One region of the Dyella sp. 2HG41-7 genome, then DNA from elsewhere that is predicted to be linked to it. Evidence: riboswitches for the same ligand, from Rfam matches in the RefSeq annotation. Region 1 holds a riboswitch; each other region holds the start of a gene.
The links. A riboswitch is a leader RNA that binds a small molecule or an ion and turns the genes downstream of it on or off. The one in region 1 is predicted to bind cobalamin.
Positions count from the first base shown of each region.

Region 2: it holds a riboswitch for cobalamin, as region 1 does, so the genes downstream of both, L0U79_RS01870 (TonB-dependent receptor) here and L0U79_RS04825 (ribonucleoside-diphosphate reductase subunit alpha) in region 1, are expected to answer to the same signal.
Region 3: it holds a riboswitch for cobalamin, as region 1 does, so the genes downstream of both, cobO (cob(I)yrinic acid a,c-diamide adenosyltransferase) here and L0U79_RS04825 (ribonucleoside-diphosphate reductase subunit alpha) in region 1, are expected to answer to the same signal.

Region 1 is NZ_JAJEJV010000004.1:748,564-753,729, reverse strand. It holds gene zapE (cell division protein ZapE) at 1-130, shown strand, start outside; gene L0U79_RS04840 (peptidase C13) at 215-595, shown strand; gene L0U79_RS04835 (glycoside hydrolase family 27 protein) at 647-1,855, opposite strand; gene L0U79_RS04830 (hypothetical protein) at 1,956-2,252, shown strand; cobalamin riboswitch at 2,362-2,571, shown strand; gene L0U79_RS04825 (ribonucleoside-diphosphate reductase subunit alpha) at 2,859-5,166, shown strand, end outside.
Region 2 is NZ_JAJEJV010000004.1:91,944-97,109, reverse strand. It holds gene L0U79_RS01870 (TonB-dependent receptor) at 1-1,852, opposite strand, end outside; cobalamin riboswitch at 2,000-2,240, opposite strand; gene L0U79_RS01865 (GntR family transcriptional regulator) at 2,309-3,061, opposite strand; gene zwf (glucose-6-phosphate dehydrogenase) at 3,253-4,743, shown strand; gene pgl (6-phosphogluconolactonase) at 4,740-5,166, shown strand, end outside.
Region 3 is NZ_JAJEJV010000004.1:1,122,341-1,127,506, forward strand. It holds gene L0U79_RS06310 (TonB-dependent receptor) at 1-1,513, opposite strand, end outside; cobalamin riboswitch at 1,807-2,058, shown strand; gene cobO (cob(I)yrinic acid a,c-diamide adenosyltransferase) at 2,207-2,821, shown strand; gene L0U79_RS06320 (cobyrinate a,c-diamide synthase) at 2,818-4,113, shown strand; gene cbiB (adenosylcobinamide-phosphate synthase CbiB) at 4,110-5,030, shown strand; gene cobD (threonine-phosphate decarboxylase CobD) at 5,023-5,166, shown strand, end outside.

The DNA.
Region 1 (5,166 bases):
TTCCGCCGGCGCGCCGATCACCGAGCTGTACGATGGCGAGCGACTGCGCGCGGAATTCGGTCGCACGGAATCGCGGCTGATCGAAATGCAAAGCGAAGAATATCTGGGGCTTGCGCATCGGCCCGAGTAAGCGCATCGGCGCTCGACGCGCGCGCTGTTCCGCGTTCTTGCATGCTGTTACCGTGCCGCTTACGCCTGGATTCGGGAGCTCTCGATGCTGACTGTCTTCGCTATTGCTTTGCTCGCCGGCGCACCCGCCGCGCCCGACACCTTCAACGAACGCGTGCAGCGCGCCAAGATGTTGGAAGCGAGCGCCACCGGCCCCGCCTATCAAAAGCAATTCTGGGCCAAGACCGGCAATCCGATGACGGATACGCTCAAAGGCTGCCTCGCCAGCAACGCACCCGCGGATAAATCGCCGTTTACGCTAGTGGCGGATATTTCGCCCGACGGCCGTCCGCTGAATGTGGAAGTGCGCGCACCGACGCCAGTCGCCAAATGTCTGGCCGGTCAATTCTCGAACTGGACCTTTCCCGCGCCGCCCAAGCAGACCGGATCGACGAATTATCCGATCGAGATCGATGTGAGCATGTAAGCGCGCGAAAACATGCAGCGCCGACGTTGTGTCGCGCGCTGCATCGATGCATTACGGCGTGGATGACTTGCCCAGTTTCAGCATCACCACGCCGAGGGACGGCACGCTGAACACATGCTTGTCGTCGATCTCACCGAGATCGCGCTGCGCCCACAAATCGCGTGCAGTCACCTCGCCGTGCAATCCCAGCGCTTTGAAATCCACCGTCGCGCTCAAATCGTGATTGAGCGTATTGAACAAACCTACGGCCATGGTGCCGTCGGCCAGCGGACGCATCCAAAGTTGGATCGGTCCTTCTTGCATCACGCGGCGGCCGGCTTTGCCGAGCGCATCTTGATTGACGGCAAGCACTTCGGGATTGGTGAGCACGTCGCGCGTCGTGGCATCCATCGTGAAGAGATCGTTGCCGGCGATCAGCGGCGCCGCGAGCAATGCCCACAAACTCATATGCGTGCGTTCGGTCGCTTGCGTATCCATACCCTTGTTGCCGATTTCCAGCATGTCCGCGTCGTTCCAGTGACCGGGTCCGGCGAAACGCTGCAAGCCTAGCTGCGCATTCGCGTTGAACATCATGCTGTCGTAATTGGCTTGAATATCGTCGGTGGAGCGCCACAGATTGGCGCCGACCTCGGCGCCCCACGACCACACGCGTCCCCAGCCATAACTGCACAGCGCGTACACGATCGGACGGCCGGTGGCCGCCAGCGATTGATGCATCAGGCGATACGCCGATTTCATCATCGCCGTCTGCTCGGCTTCGCTTTTACCTTCCATATGTTTGTGGAAGCTGCACAGATCGTATTTGAGATAGTCCACGCCCCAGCTGGCGAACAACTTCGCGTCTTGCGCTTCATGTCCGTAGCTGCCGGTGAAGCCGCCGCAGGTTTGTTCGCCAGGCGAGGAGTAGATGCCGAACTTCAAGCCTTTGCTGTGCACGTAATCGGCCAGCGCTTTCATGTCTGGAAATTTCTTGTTCGGATGCAAGACGCCTTGCGCATCGCGCTCGCCTTGCCAGCCGTCGTCGATGATCACGTACTGATAACCGGCTTTCGCCATACCGCTGCTCACCATCGCATCAGCGGCGTGGCGAATGTCCGCGTCGGTGACATCGGGGCCGAAATGATTCCAGCTGTTCCAGCCCATCGGGGGCGTGCGCGCGAGCGTTGCAGCGTCGGATGGCGCGGCCGTCGCGAACCACGGCATCATCAGCATGCTCAACAACACCAACCACCGTGTTACGGCTCGACTGCGCTGGCTCATCGCTTCGCTCCTTATCGACAAGCGTCGGAGCATAGCCGACACGGAGCTTGTGTCATGTGTTGCGTTACGATCTTTGGGCATATCTACCGGGAGTCGCCGCATGCGCGCACCAACGGGTTCGGTTGTCGGGCTGTGCTCCGCGTCCGCCACGATGTCGGCGATGGGAATGGCCTTTCTCGGTTACTGGGGCGTGCACGAACCCACGCCGTGGAGCGCGCGCGACATCATGGTGGTGTGCCTGGCCTTTCTCAGTTTCATCGCCCTGGGCGCCACGATCTGGATCGCGACCACGCCGATCGCCGACGGCGCCGTCGAACGGATCGCGCCGGCGCGTCGAAGCTTCGCCGCCGGGTTGGTGTTGATGTGGGCGGCGATCATCGTGGCGATCGCAAAGTAGCCGCGACCCGTCTTGATCAAAAAATTTTTAAGCCGCATCCGGCTTGGCGCCACGCCGCTTATCCACCGGCTTATCCACAAGTTATTGGGTTGACCGATCCCGACTACCCCGATATGTTGTGCTCGTCGGTCGTCGCAATCGGAGCAATCTGAGGGCGACTCGGGAATCCGGTGGGAATCCGGAACTGCCCCGCAGCGGTAAGCGGAGACCAAAGCCCAATGACGCACTGGCCTTCGCCGGCCGGGAAGCAGGGTGAGTAGGCGGGCCGCAAGGCTCACATCCGCAAGTCCGAAGACCTGCCGACACGGCATGACCGGAATGTCATGCCGCTCGTGACGGCCTCCGCGGGGAGGTATGTCGCACGACGCGGATGTCTTACCCGTGTCGGGCGATCGACCGCGCAAACCGCCACATCAGCCCTGCGCGCGGGAGCAGGCGGTTGAGACCTAGGAGTCTGTCCTCTTCAACCGGATGCGTCCGGCCTGGACAGGCTCCATAGCCGGAGCGCCCACCATGCAGCCTATCGATACCGAATCGCGCGAGCGTAACGACGTTCGCGCTGACACGTCCGCGTTTTCCGCCGACGCCACGAACACGAACCTCACGATGTCCGCCACTGCCGAAACACCGTTCGCCCTCACGCCCCCGCACAACCCCGGCCAGATGCGCGTCACCAAGCGCAACGGCCGACACGAAGTCGTCGACGTCAACAAGATCGTGCGCGCCGTCACGCGCAGCGCGGAAGGTTTGCACGGCGTCGATCCGTTGCGCGTCGCGCTGAAAACCATCGGCGGCTTGTACGACGGCGCCAGCACGCAAGAGCTCGATCAGCTTTCCATTCGCACCTCCGCAGCCTTGACCGCGGAAGAACCCGAATACGGCCAGCTCGCCGCGCGCCTGCTCAGCGCCTTTATCGACAAGGAAGTGAGCGGCCAGGAAATCCAGAGTTTTTCGCAATCCATCGCGCGTGGCGCGGAACTGGGCATCGCCAATGAGCGTTTGCGCGATTTCGTGATGGCCAATGCGCGCAAGCTCAACGACGCGATCGATCCGCTCGCCACGCGCCGCTTTGAATACTTCGGTTTGCGTACGGTCTACGACCGCTATCTGTTGCGTCATCCGCAATTGCGCAAGGTGATCGAAACACCGCCGTATTTTTTTATGCGTATCGCCTGTGCGCTCGGCGGCAACGATATCGCCGAGACGCTGGAGCTGTATCGTTTGTTCTCCTCGCTAGAGTACATCGCCAGCTCGCCGACGCTTTTCAACGCCGGTACGGCGCACGAACAGTTGAGTTCGTGCTTCCTGCTCGATTCGCCGCAGGATTCGTTGGAATCGATTTACGAGAAGTACGGCGACGTCGCCAAGCTCAGCAAATTCGCCGGTGGTATCGGCTTGGCATATTCGCGCGTGCGCTCGCGCGGTTCGCTGATCAAAGGCACCAACGGACACTCGAACGGTTTGGTGCCGTGGCTAAAAACGCTGGATGCGTCCGTCGCCGCCGTGAATCAAGGTGGCAAGCGCAAAGGCGCGGCGTGCGTGTATCTGGAACCGTGGCACGCGGATATCGAAGAGTTTCTGGAACTGCGCGATAACACCGGCGATGAAGCGCGCCGCACGCACAACCTCAACCTCGCCAACTGGATTCCCGACGAATTCATGCGCCGCGTCGAGCACGACGGCAACTGGTCGCTGTTCGATCCCAAAGTCGTGCCGCATTTCGTGGACACCTGGGGCGAAACCTTCGAACGCGCCTACCACAAGGCGGAAGCCGAAGGTTTGGCGGTCAAAACGGTCAAGGCACGCGAACTGTATGCACGCATGTTGCGCACGCTGGCGCAGACCGGCAACGGCTGGATGACTTTCAAGGATCGCAGCAACGCCACCAGCAATCAGACGGCAAAGCCTGAGAACGTCATTCATCTCTCGAATCTGTGCACCGAGATTCTGGAAGTCACCAACGCCGGTGAAACCGCGGTTTGCAATCTCGGCTCAATCAACCTCTCCCGCCATGTCGTGGATGGCGCGTTCGATTTCGCCAAACTCGCCACCACCGTGCGCACCGCGGTGCGGCAGCTCGATCGTGTGATCGATCTGAACTTCTATCCGATCGACACAGCCGCGACGGCCAATCGCAAATGGCGCCCGGTGGGCCTGGGTGTGATGGGCTTGCAGGATGTGTTCTTCAAGCTGCGCCTACCTTTCGATTCGGCCGAAGCGCTAGCGCTTTCCACGCGCATCGCCGAAGAGATCTACTACAACGCGTTGGCGCAATCGAACGCCTTAGCCGAGCAAAGCGGCGCGCACCCGGGCTTTGCCGAAACCCGCGCGGCCCACGGCGAATTGCAGTTCGACTACTGGAAAGCCGCAACGCCGCACGACACCGCTCGCTGGGACGCGTTGCGCGACGCGATCAAAACGAATGGCTTGCGCAACTCGCTGCTGATCGCCATTGCGCCCACCGCAACCATCGCGTCCATTGCCGGCTGCTACGAATGCATCGAGCCGCAAGTCAGCAACCTGTTCAAGCGCGAGACCTTGTCGGGCGACTTTCTGGTAGTGAATCGCTACCTGGTGGAAGAGCTGAAAACATTGGGATTGTGGACGCCCGAAGTCCGCGACGCGATCAAGCTTGCGGAAGGTTCGATCCAGAACATCGCCGCGATTCCGGAACGCCTGCGCTCAATCTATCGCACCGTGTGGGAGTTGCCGCAGAAAGTGTTGATCGACTTGGCCGCCGCACGCGGTGCGTATATCGATCAAAGCCAGTCGCTGAATTTGTTTATGGAGAACCCGAACATTGGGCAGCTGAGCTCGATGTACATGTACGCGTGGAAGTCTGGCGTCAAAACGACGTATTACTTGCGCTCGCGTCCGGCGACGAAGATAGCGAAGACGACGGTGACTGCGTCGG
Region 2 (5,166 bases), 660 kb from region 1:
AGTAATACACCGTCTCGTAACGGTGATCGAACGCATTCGCCAGCTTGCCTTCCACTTCCCAGCCCGGCGAGAACGCGTAGCTAGCGCGCAGATCGGTGGTGGCGTAACCGCCCATACGTTCCGTATTGGCGATATCGTCGTAACGCTTGCTGGAGGCGAAGAACGTGGCGCCGACGTTGAATTGTCCCAGTTTGCGGTCGATATCGACGCGCGCCGTCCGCTGCGCGCGTCGTTGCAACAGGTTGCCGTTTTCCGGACCGCCGTCGTCGTTCTTCGGTTGCAGCAGCGTGAGGTAGCTTTGCACGCGCCAATCGTTCAGATGGAAACCGAATTGTCCTTCGATACCGCGAATGCGCGCGCGGCTTAAGTTTTGCGGCACGAAGTTGCTGTCGAGCACGATCAAATTGTCGATCGTGGTCTGATAAGCATTGACGCCCCAATTCCAGATCTGAAGCTGCTGCGTCAAACCGACTTCGATGCTGTGCGAAGTTTCCGGCTGCAAATTCGGATTGGCCGTCGGCACGCCGCCGAACGCGGGGAAATACAGGTCGTCGAAGGTCGGCGCGTGAAACGCGGTGCCGTAGCTCACCGAAAGCACCGGGCCGTTCGTGAAGTGATAACCCCACGCCGCCGATCCGGTGTTGTGATTGCCGTATTGATCGTTGTGATCGTGACGACCGGAAATCTGCACTTCGTTCTGGCCGAACGTGCCCTGGTATTGCGCAAAGGTGCCGGTATCGCCGCGCGTGATCTGCTGGAACGCCGTGTCGCTGGCGATATGCTCCTGCTGATAATCCACGCCCACGGTCAGCAACTGATCGGTGCTCAACGTGATGTCGTTCTGCCACGACGCCTGGTTGCGGCGCGAATCGAAATAGCCCGTGCCGATGCGCGGGTAATACTGGCCGAAATAGGTGCCTTGATAGAACGTGGCGTCGTCGTCGCGACTTTGTCCTGCGTTGAGCGTCACCTTCCAGATCGACAACGGCATAAAGCTCAGGCGTGCGCCAGCGACGTATTGTTCTTCGATGGCGTCGTTGCCGCTGTACGGGCTGCCGGCGTATTCGGCGTTGCTCTTGCTGCGCAACCAATCGAAGGCAAGTTCGGTGCCGTTGTCCCAGCGATAACCGAAGTTGGCGAAACCGTTCCAGTTGCGATATGCGTCGTTGCGCGGATCGTCCACGAAACACGCCACGCCCACTTCCGCCGCGCCCATGCGGCAATTGGGAATGCCGCCGCTATAGGTGCCGCCGAGGCTCGCGTTGTACCAAAGATGCGTATCGCCGCCGGAAACGCCGGCTTGTCCGTTTGCGTAACCGTGACTGCCGACGGAAGTGCTCACCGACGGCGAGATGCCGCCATTGGGCTGACCGTGCTTGGTGAAAATTTGAATCACGCCACCGATCGCATCCGACCCGTAGAGGCTCGCGCGCGGACCGCGCACGATTTCGATGCGATCGATCGCATTCACCGGAATCTGTTCCAACGCCGGCAAGCCGATGCTCACCGAACCGATGCGCACGCCGTCGATCATCACCAACACATGCGTGGCATTGGTGCCGCGCAGATACAGCGAAGTTTGCGCGCCGATGCCGCCGGGTTGGCCGATGGAAACGCCCGGTAGCCCGGTCAACAGATCGGCGATGGAAGTCGGTTGCAGGCGATCGATATCTTCGCGCGTGATCACACTGACCGACGACAACGCTTCGTTGGCTGTGATGGCCGTGCGCGTGGCGGTGACGATCACCGGCGAAAGCGTGCTGTTTTGATCGTTGGTGGACTGCGCATAACTCGCCTGGGCGGCGAATGCGAGTAACAAGGCAGTTGCGAGCGTAGTTTGTTTCGACAGCATGGAAAGTTTCCCCGCCGCACGTCCCCGCGCGGCTCAGAATGTCATGAGCCGATGCGCGCGACGATGAAGGAACGGAAGGCGGTCATGGAAACAAAACGCGGCCGCGATCCCGAACCTCGCCCACCGCGAGCACCAGAACCTAAGAGCCATTAAGGCTCTGTTTCAGGCCGGTCTCCGGACTCGCGAGCGACAGCGTATGGCTGTCGTCGAACGATGCCTTCCCATGCAAAGCACAGTGGCGCGTGATCGTTCGCAGGCTCCGCAGACGTCAACTATCTGCGGTTCAAGGCTCGCTTACCGTTGCGGGGGCAGTGCCGGCCTTGCTGCATGAGCAGCGCACCGGCTTCCCGTTTCATCCCAAAGGGACACCCGAAACGGGCGAACTGTAGCGGGAGAAGGGTGATCGAAGCAATTTTCTTTGCATTTCTCCCTCGTTTCAGGAAGAAAGCTAAGACATCAATCCGTCTGCAATTCGGCCACAAAGTCGTAAATATCCCCGCGATACCACGACGTGGTGAACTCCACCACGCGGCCATCGTCGAGAAAGCTGCGGCGTTCGATATGCAATCCAGCGCTGCCGGCGCTCACGTGCAACAGACGCGCTTGGCGCGCAGCAAGCAACACGGCGCGCAGGCGCTGCAGTGCGCGAACGGGGCGGCAGTCGTGTTTTTCCAGCGCTTCGTAGAGCGAATCGTGCACTTCGTGCGGATCCGGCAAGACGCTTACCGGCACCACGCTGCGTTCGATCGCCAATGGTTCGTCTTCCGCATAACGCACACGATGCAGGCGCACCACCAGCACGCCGGGCGACAGATTCAGCGCCATCGACTCTTCCGGCGTCACTTCGCCCACGCTGCGTTCGAAAAATTCGGAGCGCGGATGCAGGCCGCGTGCGCGCAAATCTTCGGTAAAGCTGGTGAGGCGCGACATCGGTTTGACGATGCGTTCGGCGACGAAGGTGCCTGCGCCGTGACGCTGCGTCAGCAGGCCTTCTTCGACCAGGCCGGAAATCGCCTTGCGTACCGTCACGCGGGACAAACCCAGGGCCTGCGATAAATCACGTTCGCTTGGCAACGTTTGGCCTGGTTCGATATCGCGATGCTGGATCACGTTGCGAATCGCCCGGCGCAGCCGCAGGTAGGCCAGCGGCTGGTGGGTGCTCGTTTCGCGGCTCAGACGCCGGTATTCGTCGGCAAGGGCATTCTGCATAAGCGCGAACCATACCAATGCCGAACCACTCGCACAACCGGGGTCTTCCGCCAGGGTCCGTCCGCTTAGGAGAAATTTGCATACGAATGCATGGTCGGGGGGACTGGTATTGCCTGGTATGTCATTGGTACGATCCTCATTCCCCGGCGGCTGCATCCCCGTGGCCAGCCAGCATCAGCAAGAGGTGAGTTGTGACTGCACCTGCTCTACCGGTCGATACGTTCGACTTGGTGATTTTCGGCGGCACTGGCGACCTGGCCGTGCGCAAATTGCTCCCTGCCCTGTTCCACCGCTTTGCCGACGGCCAGATACCGGAAGGCAGCCGCATCGTCGGCGTCGCGCGCGAAGGTTTGGACGACGACGGCTACCGCGCGCAGATTCGCGGCGCCCTCAACGGCTCGGCGGCCTCGCAAGCGGACCAACTCGACGCCTTCCTCAAGCTGGTGAGCTATCGCCCTCTCGACGCGCGCAAAGACGCCGGCTGGGACGATTTCGCCAAGTTCATGGCCAAAGAACCCGACCACGTGCGCGTGTTCTATCTCTCCACGTCGCCCGATCTGTTCGTGGATATCTGCGAGCGACTGGGCAGCTACGGCCTCAACCAGGGCAAGTCGCGCGTGGTGTTGGAAAAGCCGATCGGCCACAACCTGGCCAGCGCCAATCGCATCAACGACGACGTGGGTCGCGTGTTCGCGGAATCGCAAACCTTCCGCATCGATCACTATCTCGGCAAGGAAACGGTGCAGAACCTGCTGGCGCTGCGCTTCGGCAACGCCTTGTTCGAGCCGCTGTGGAACGCCGGCCACATCGACCATGTGCAGATCACCGTGGCCGAAACGCTGGGCGTCGGCCGCCGCGGTCCGTATTACGACCATGCCGGCGCACTGCGCGACATGGTGCAGAACCACATGCTGCAGCTGTTGTGCATGGTGGCGATGGAGCCGCCGTCGTCGTTGTCGCCCGATGCGGTGCGCGACGAAAAGCTCAAAGTCCTGCACTCGCTCAAGCCCATCAACGAAGGCAACGCGGCGCAACTTACGGTGCGCGGCCAATACCGCGCGGGCGCGGCCGAAGGGCAAAGCGTGCCCGGTTACATCGAAGATTTGAACGCCGACAGCAAATCGAAAGTCGAAAAATCCGGCACCGAAACCTTTGTTGCGTTGAAGGCGGAAATCGCTAACTGGCGTTGGGCCGGGGTGCCGTTCTATCTGCGCACGGGCAAGCGTCTGGCTGAGCGCGTGTCGGAAATCGTGGTGGCGTTCAAGCCGGTGCCGCATTCGATCTTCGCCGCATCGGCAGGTCCGCTTGGCCAGAACCGTTTGGTGCTACGTCTGCAACCGGACGAAGGCGTGAAGTTGTGGCTAACCATCAAACACCCGGGCCCCGGTGGTTTGCGTTTGCGCCATGTGCCGCTGGATATGAGCTTTGCCGAAGCGTTCGGCGTGCAGCAGCCGGATGCGTATGAGCGCTTGCTGCTCGACGTCGTGCGCGGCAATCCCACCTTGTTTATGCGTCGCGACGAAGTAGAAGCGGCATGGAACTGGGCCGATCCGATTCTTGCGGCGTGGGCCGCGAGCGGTGAAGCCCCGCGGCCGTACACCTCCGGCACGTGGGGCCCGAGCGCCGCTGTCGCTTTGATCGAACGCGACGGTCGCACGTGGGACGAGGATCACGAAGCGTGAACACGCAAGACGTCTTGCATACATTCGAAGACGGTCAGGCGCTGGCCAAGGCGTTATCGGCCAGCATCGCCGGCAAATTGCGCGAGGCCATCCATGCGCGCGGCGAAGCGGTGATCGCGGTATCGGGCGGCAGCACGCCCAAGCGTTTGTTTGAAGCGTTGTCGAACGAATCGCTTGATTGGTCGCGCGTCACCGTCACGTTGGTGGACGAGCGCTGGGTGCCCGATACCGATGAGCGCTCCAACGCGCGCATGGTGGAATCCCTGCTGCTGCAACACAAAGCCGCGGACGCCGAGTTCATGCCGTTGTACGTGGAAACGCCCACGCCGGAAGCGGGCATTGGCGAAGTGCGCACGCGCGTCGCCGCGCTCAAGCAGCCGTTCGACGTGATCGTGCTTGGCATGGGACCGGACGGGCATACCG
Region 3 (5,166 bases), 370 kb from region 1:
TGTTGCCGAAATCGTTGTAATCCTCGTGGCGCACGGCGAACGAGGTGCCGAGCTTGTCGGTCAGGTTGGTTTCCAAACTCACATATTGCGCGACGTCGCTGCGGCTCCACGAACCGACATTGACCGGGCTGTAGCCGCTAAAACCTTGCGCGCCGCCGCTCACGCCCGACGTGCCGATGTAATACGAACTCGGATCGCCCGCGCTGATCTGATACGTATCGCGCCGGTATTCGCCGCCGAACGCGAGCGTTACCGCATTGGGCAGCCAGCTCAGGTTGAAGTCCTTGGCGATATCGACATCCGCCACCTGTTCCGACGAGGACACGATGCCATCGAAGAATTGGGTGGGCGTGTAGCCGAAGTCGTGCAGGAAGGCGTAGTTCGCCGTGTGGATCGTATCCAGCGACACGCGATTGCCGCCGTAGTTGGCGCTGACATCCCAACGCCAACCGCCGCTGGTGGTGCCGCGTACGCCGGCTACGAATTGCTGATCGGTGCTGCGCGCCTGCAACAGCGGCTGATATCCGTCCGGATAAAGCGCTGTCAACAGCGATTTCACCGACGACGAGTAACCGAACGGATTGCGATACAACTCGTCGGAAATCGCATTGCGCGCGTGATAACTGCCAAATGCGTAGAACTGGATGTTGCTGGTGATGTCGTACTGCGAATTCAGAAACAGGTTGTGCTGGCTGACTGTGGGATCGCCGAACACTTGTTTCTCGCCGAGCTGCGGATAGCGAATATCCACGCCGCCGTGGTTGGTCGGATCCTGATGGCCGTCATCCACGCTGATGCGCAGCCAGCCCTTGTCGCCGTTCAACGGAATGCCGAAGTTGGCCGACCCTTGCCACTGCTTGCCGCCGCCGCGCTCGTACTTGCCGCCGTCGAGTTCGACCGAGCCGCCTTGCGCGCCGTGCTTGAGAATGATGTTGATCACGCCGGCCAGCGCGTCGGAGCCGTATTGCGCGGACGCGCCGTCGCGCAGTACTTCGATATGATCGATCGCGGAAAGCGGAATCGTATTGAGATCCACCGGCGACGAACCGCGACCGATGGTGCCGTCCACATTCACCATCGAGCTGGTGTGCCAGCGCTTGCCGTCCACCAGCACCAGCACTTCGTCCGGTGCGAGGCCGCGCAATTGCGCGGGACGCTGCGAGTCGGTGGTGTCGGTCGCCGATGGGCGCGGGAAATTCAGCGACGGAATCAGGCGCGCCAATGCAGTAGTGAGTTCGGTGGTGCCGGTGCTCTGCAGCGCCGATGCGGGAACCACGTCGATCGGCGACAACGACGTGCTATCGGTACGGTTTTGCGTGCGCGTACCGGTGACGATCACCGCCTGCAGATTCTTCGTGTTGCCGGACGGGAGGGCGCTTTGCGATGCGTCCTGTGCGGCGGCGTTGGAAGCCAACGCAAGCAGGAGCGCGGCAGCGAGTGGTGTAAAGGCGTTCAAATGGCGAGTGTGTTTCGTGGGCGCGTTGCGGTCGAACCCGTTATTGGTTTTTTTCATTCGGTGTATTCCCCTAAACGTAAAATTTGCTGCTTAGCAACAATTTCAGGTTAGTGACAATAGCGCCACGCACCTAATGGATCATCAGGCGATTCAAAGTCCAAATAAGAATATCCAAGTTGAGCATGTGCTTAGCTCGCATGAGAGGCCCGCTGCGGCTGCCTTCGATCCCACCCTGCGCAAGTTGCTACGTGTTCGGAACCTGCGTTTGCAGCCAGCATCGTTATCCGGTCGTCTAGGTGGCGTGTAGAAAACCTCTCCGACGCCAGGCTAGGCGCGCCAGAGTGCAGGCTCTAAGATCGTCGAGTTGAGGTGACCGCTTGCGCATAGCTGGCGGTTGAAACGGGAATCCGGTGCGTCGCGTTCGCGCGGCAATCCCGGAGCTGCCCCCGCAACGGTAAGCGAGCACACCGTCCACTCACTGCCACTGTGCTGAAAGAAGCTCTGATCAATTCCGAGCATCCTGGAGCATGGGAAGGCGTGGATCGGGAGGCGCAAGCCTTCGCTCGCAAGCCCGGAGACCGGCCTCGCATTGAAACCAGACAGGCGGAGGGCCGTGTCGGGTCGCTGCATCCATCGCGATGCAGTTACCGCTTCCTCCGTTGCCCTTGTGCAAGTCACGCGGAGGACTTTCGACGTTATGAAGTTTGCAACGACATCTCTATCGCGCGCGCGGTATCGCGTGGTGTTCGTATGAGCGACGACCTGACGCCCGAAGAGCGCTATCGCGAGCGCATGCAGCGCAAGAAAGAACTGGTCGATCGCAAAATCGCCCGCGCCACCATCGATCGCGGCGTGCTTGTCGTGAATACCGGCAACGGCAAAGGCAAGAGCTCCTCGGGCTTCGGCATGCTGGCGCGTTCGCTCGGGCACGGCTTCAAGTGCGGCGTGGTGCAGTTCATCAAAGGCACGTTTTCGACGGGCGAAGAAGCGTTCTTCCGTCTCTTTGCGGGCGAGCAGCTCGACTACCACGTGATGGGTGAAGGCTTCACCTGGGAAACGCAAGACAAGGCGCGCGACATTGCGGCGGCGCAAGCCGCATGGGCGATTGCTGCGCGCATGCTGGCCGATCCCGCGTACGATTTCGTGTTGCTCGACGAACTCAACATCGCGCTGGTGAAGCAATACGTGCAATTGGAGCAAGTGCTCACCGCCGTAGCCGCACGACCTCCGCGACAACATGTCGTGATCACAGGACGCGGCGCGCCGGATGGACTGATTGAAGTGGCCGATACCGTGACCGAGATGCGCGTGGTGAAACACGCCTTCGATGCGGGCATCAAAGCCCAAAAAGGCGTGGAACTGTGACCGACGTTCGTCATTGCTCCGCGCTGCTGGTGTCCGCGCCTGCATCCGGGCAAGGCAAGACGTCAGTCACTGCTGCGCTTGCGCGCTGGCATGTTCGGCAAGGCCGGCGCGTGCGTGTGTTCAAAACGGGTCCGGATTTTCTCGATCCGATGGTGTTGGCGCGCGCCGCGCACACACGCGCCTATCAGCTCGATTTGTGGATGTGCGGCGAAATCGATGTGCGCAAGCGCTTGTTCGATGCGGCGGGCGACGCCGATTTGATTTTGGTGGAAGGCGTGATGGGTTTGTTCGATGGCGCACCATCCAGCGCCGATCTCGCGCAAACGTTGGGTTTGCCGGTGATGGCGGTGATCGACGGTTCGGCCATGGCGCAAACGTTCGGTGCGTTGGCGTGTGGACTGGCGGCGTATCGCGATGGCTTATCCATGTACGGCACGGCCGCCAATCGTGTGGGCAGCGCTTATCACGCGCAGTTGCTGAAAGAGAGCCTTCCTTGTTCGTTACATTGGCTAGGCGCGTTGCCGCGTGACGAAAAACTTGCGTTGCCGGAGCGGCATCTTGGTTTGAAGTCGGCGAATGAATTGCCCGATATCGATGCACGACTCGATGCGCTGGCCGATGCATGGGCCGAGCATGCATCTACAGCCTTGCCGCCTCCGGTCAAGTTTGATGCGCCGAGTGTCGATGCGGTGCCTCCGCTGTTGAAGGGAAAACGCATCGCCGTCGCACGCGACGATGCGTTTTGCTTTATCTATCCAGCCAATCTCGAGGTGCTGCGCGAGGCTGGCGCGGAGTTGTGTTTCTTTTCGCCCGTCGCCGGGGATGGCCTACCGGCATGCGATGCAGTGTGGTTACCGGGCGGTTATCCGGAATTGCATCTGGATGCGCTGTCGCAGCGGCAGGATTTGCATGCTGCGCTATGCGCGCATCGCGATGCCGGTAAACCGATACTCGCCGAATGCGGCGGATTGTTGTTTGCGCTCCAATCGCTTGCCGATCGGGACGGACATGAAGCGCGCATGGCCGGCCTGTTGCGGGGTCGCGCCGCGTTGCAGCCAAGGCTGGCGGCGTTGGGGTTGCAAGGCGTCGACTTGCCCGAAGGCGAAATGCGCGGACATACGTTTCACTATGCGCAAGCGTGGGTCGATGCGCTGCCACTCGCGCATGCATTCAATCCAAACCGAGGTCCGTCGCAGGAAGCGGTTTATCGAGATCGTCGCCTAACCGCAAGTTTCGTGCACTTCTATTTTCCGTCGAACCCGTTGGCGGCGTTGCGGTTGTTTCTGCCATGAGTATTGCGCTGGCCATGTTGTGCGCGGTTTTGCTGGACCGCTGGCTGGGCGAGGCGCAACGTGCCCATCCGCTGGTGGCGTTCGGTCGCTTGGCGAATCGGATCGAACATCGCCTGTATGCGGATCGACGCACCAACGGGTTGTTTGCGTGGTCACTCGCTGTCGTGCCTTTCGTGCTGTGCGTGTGGGTGATGCAGCGATATACGTCGGCGCGGTTTGCCTGGTGCGTAAACGTGGCGGTGCTTTATTTCACGCTTGGCCTGCGCAGCCTCGACGAGCACGCGCGACACGTGTCGCACGCTCTTGCGCATCATGATCTGGAGGAAGCGCGCAGAGCGGTGGGGCGCATGGTCAGCCGCGATACGTCGCCGTTGAACGCGCAACAGGTCGCTGCCGCCGCCACCGAGTCGGTGCTGGAAAACGGCAACGATGCGGTATTCGGCGCCTTGTTCTGGTTCGCTATCGCCGGCGCGCCGGGCGCGTTGCTCTATCGATTGGCCAATACGCTGGATGCGATGTGGGGTTATCGCACGACGCGGTTTTTGCACTTCGGCTGGGCGGCGGCGCGTATCGACGATGTGCTGAATTTTTTGCCTGCAAGGCTTACCGCATTTACCTATGCGTTGTGCGGCCATTTCGATGGCGCGATTCGCTGCTGGCATTGGCAAGGGCCGTTGTGGAAAAGCCCAAACGCCGGTCCGGTCATGGCCGCAGGCGCCGGCGCCTTGGGCGTGAAGTTGGGTGGTGCAGCGCCGTACCAAGGTGTCTGGGAAACGCGCCCCGATCTGGGCGAAGGCGAATTGCCGGACGCCAACACCATTGATCGCGCGTGGCGATTGGTGCGACGTGGCGTTGTCATTTGGCTGATCGTTGCGGGCCTGATCGGTTTGGCGATGCACGGAGGCGCGCATGCTTGAGCACGGCGGTCGTCTGCAACGCGCGGCGCGCGAATACGGCATTCCTGTTGAGAGGTGGCTGGATCTTTCCACCGGCATTAGCCCGTTCGGCTGGCCGGTGCCCGACGTACCTGCGTCGGTCTGGCAGCGTCTGCCG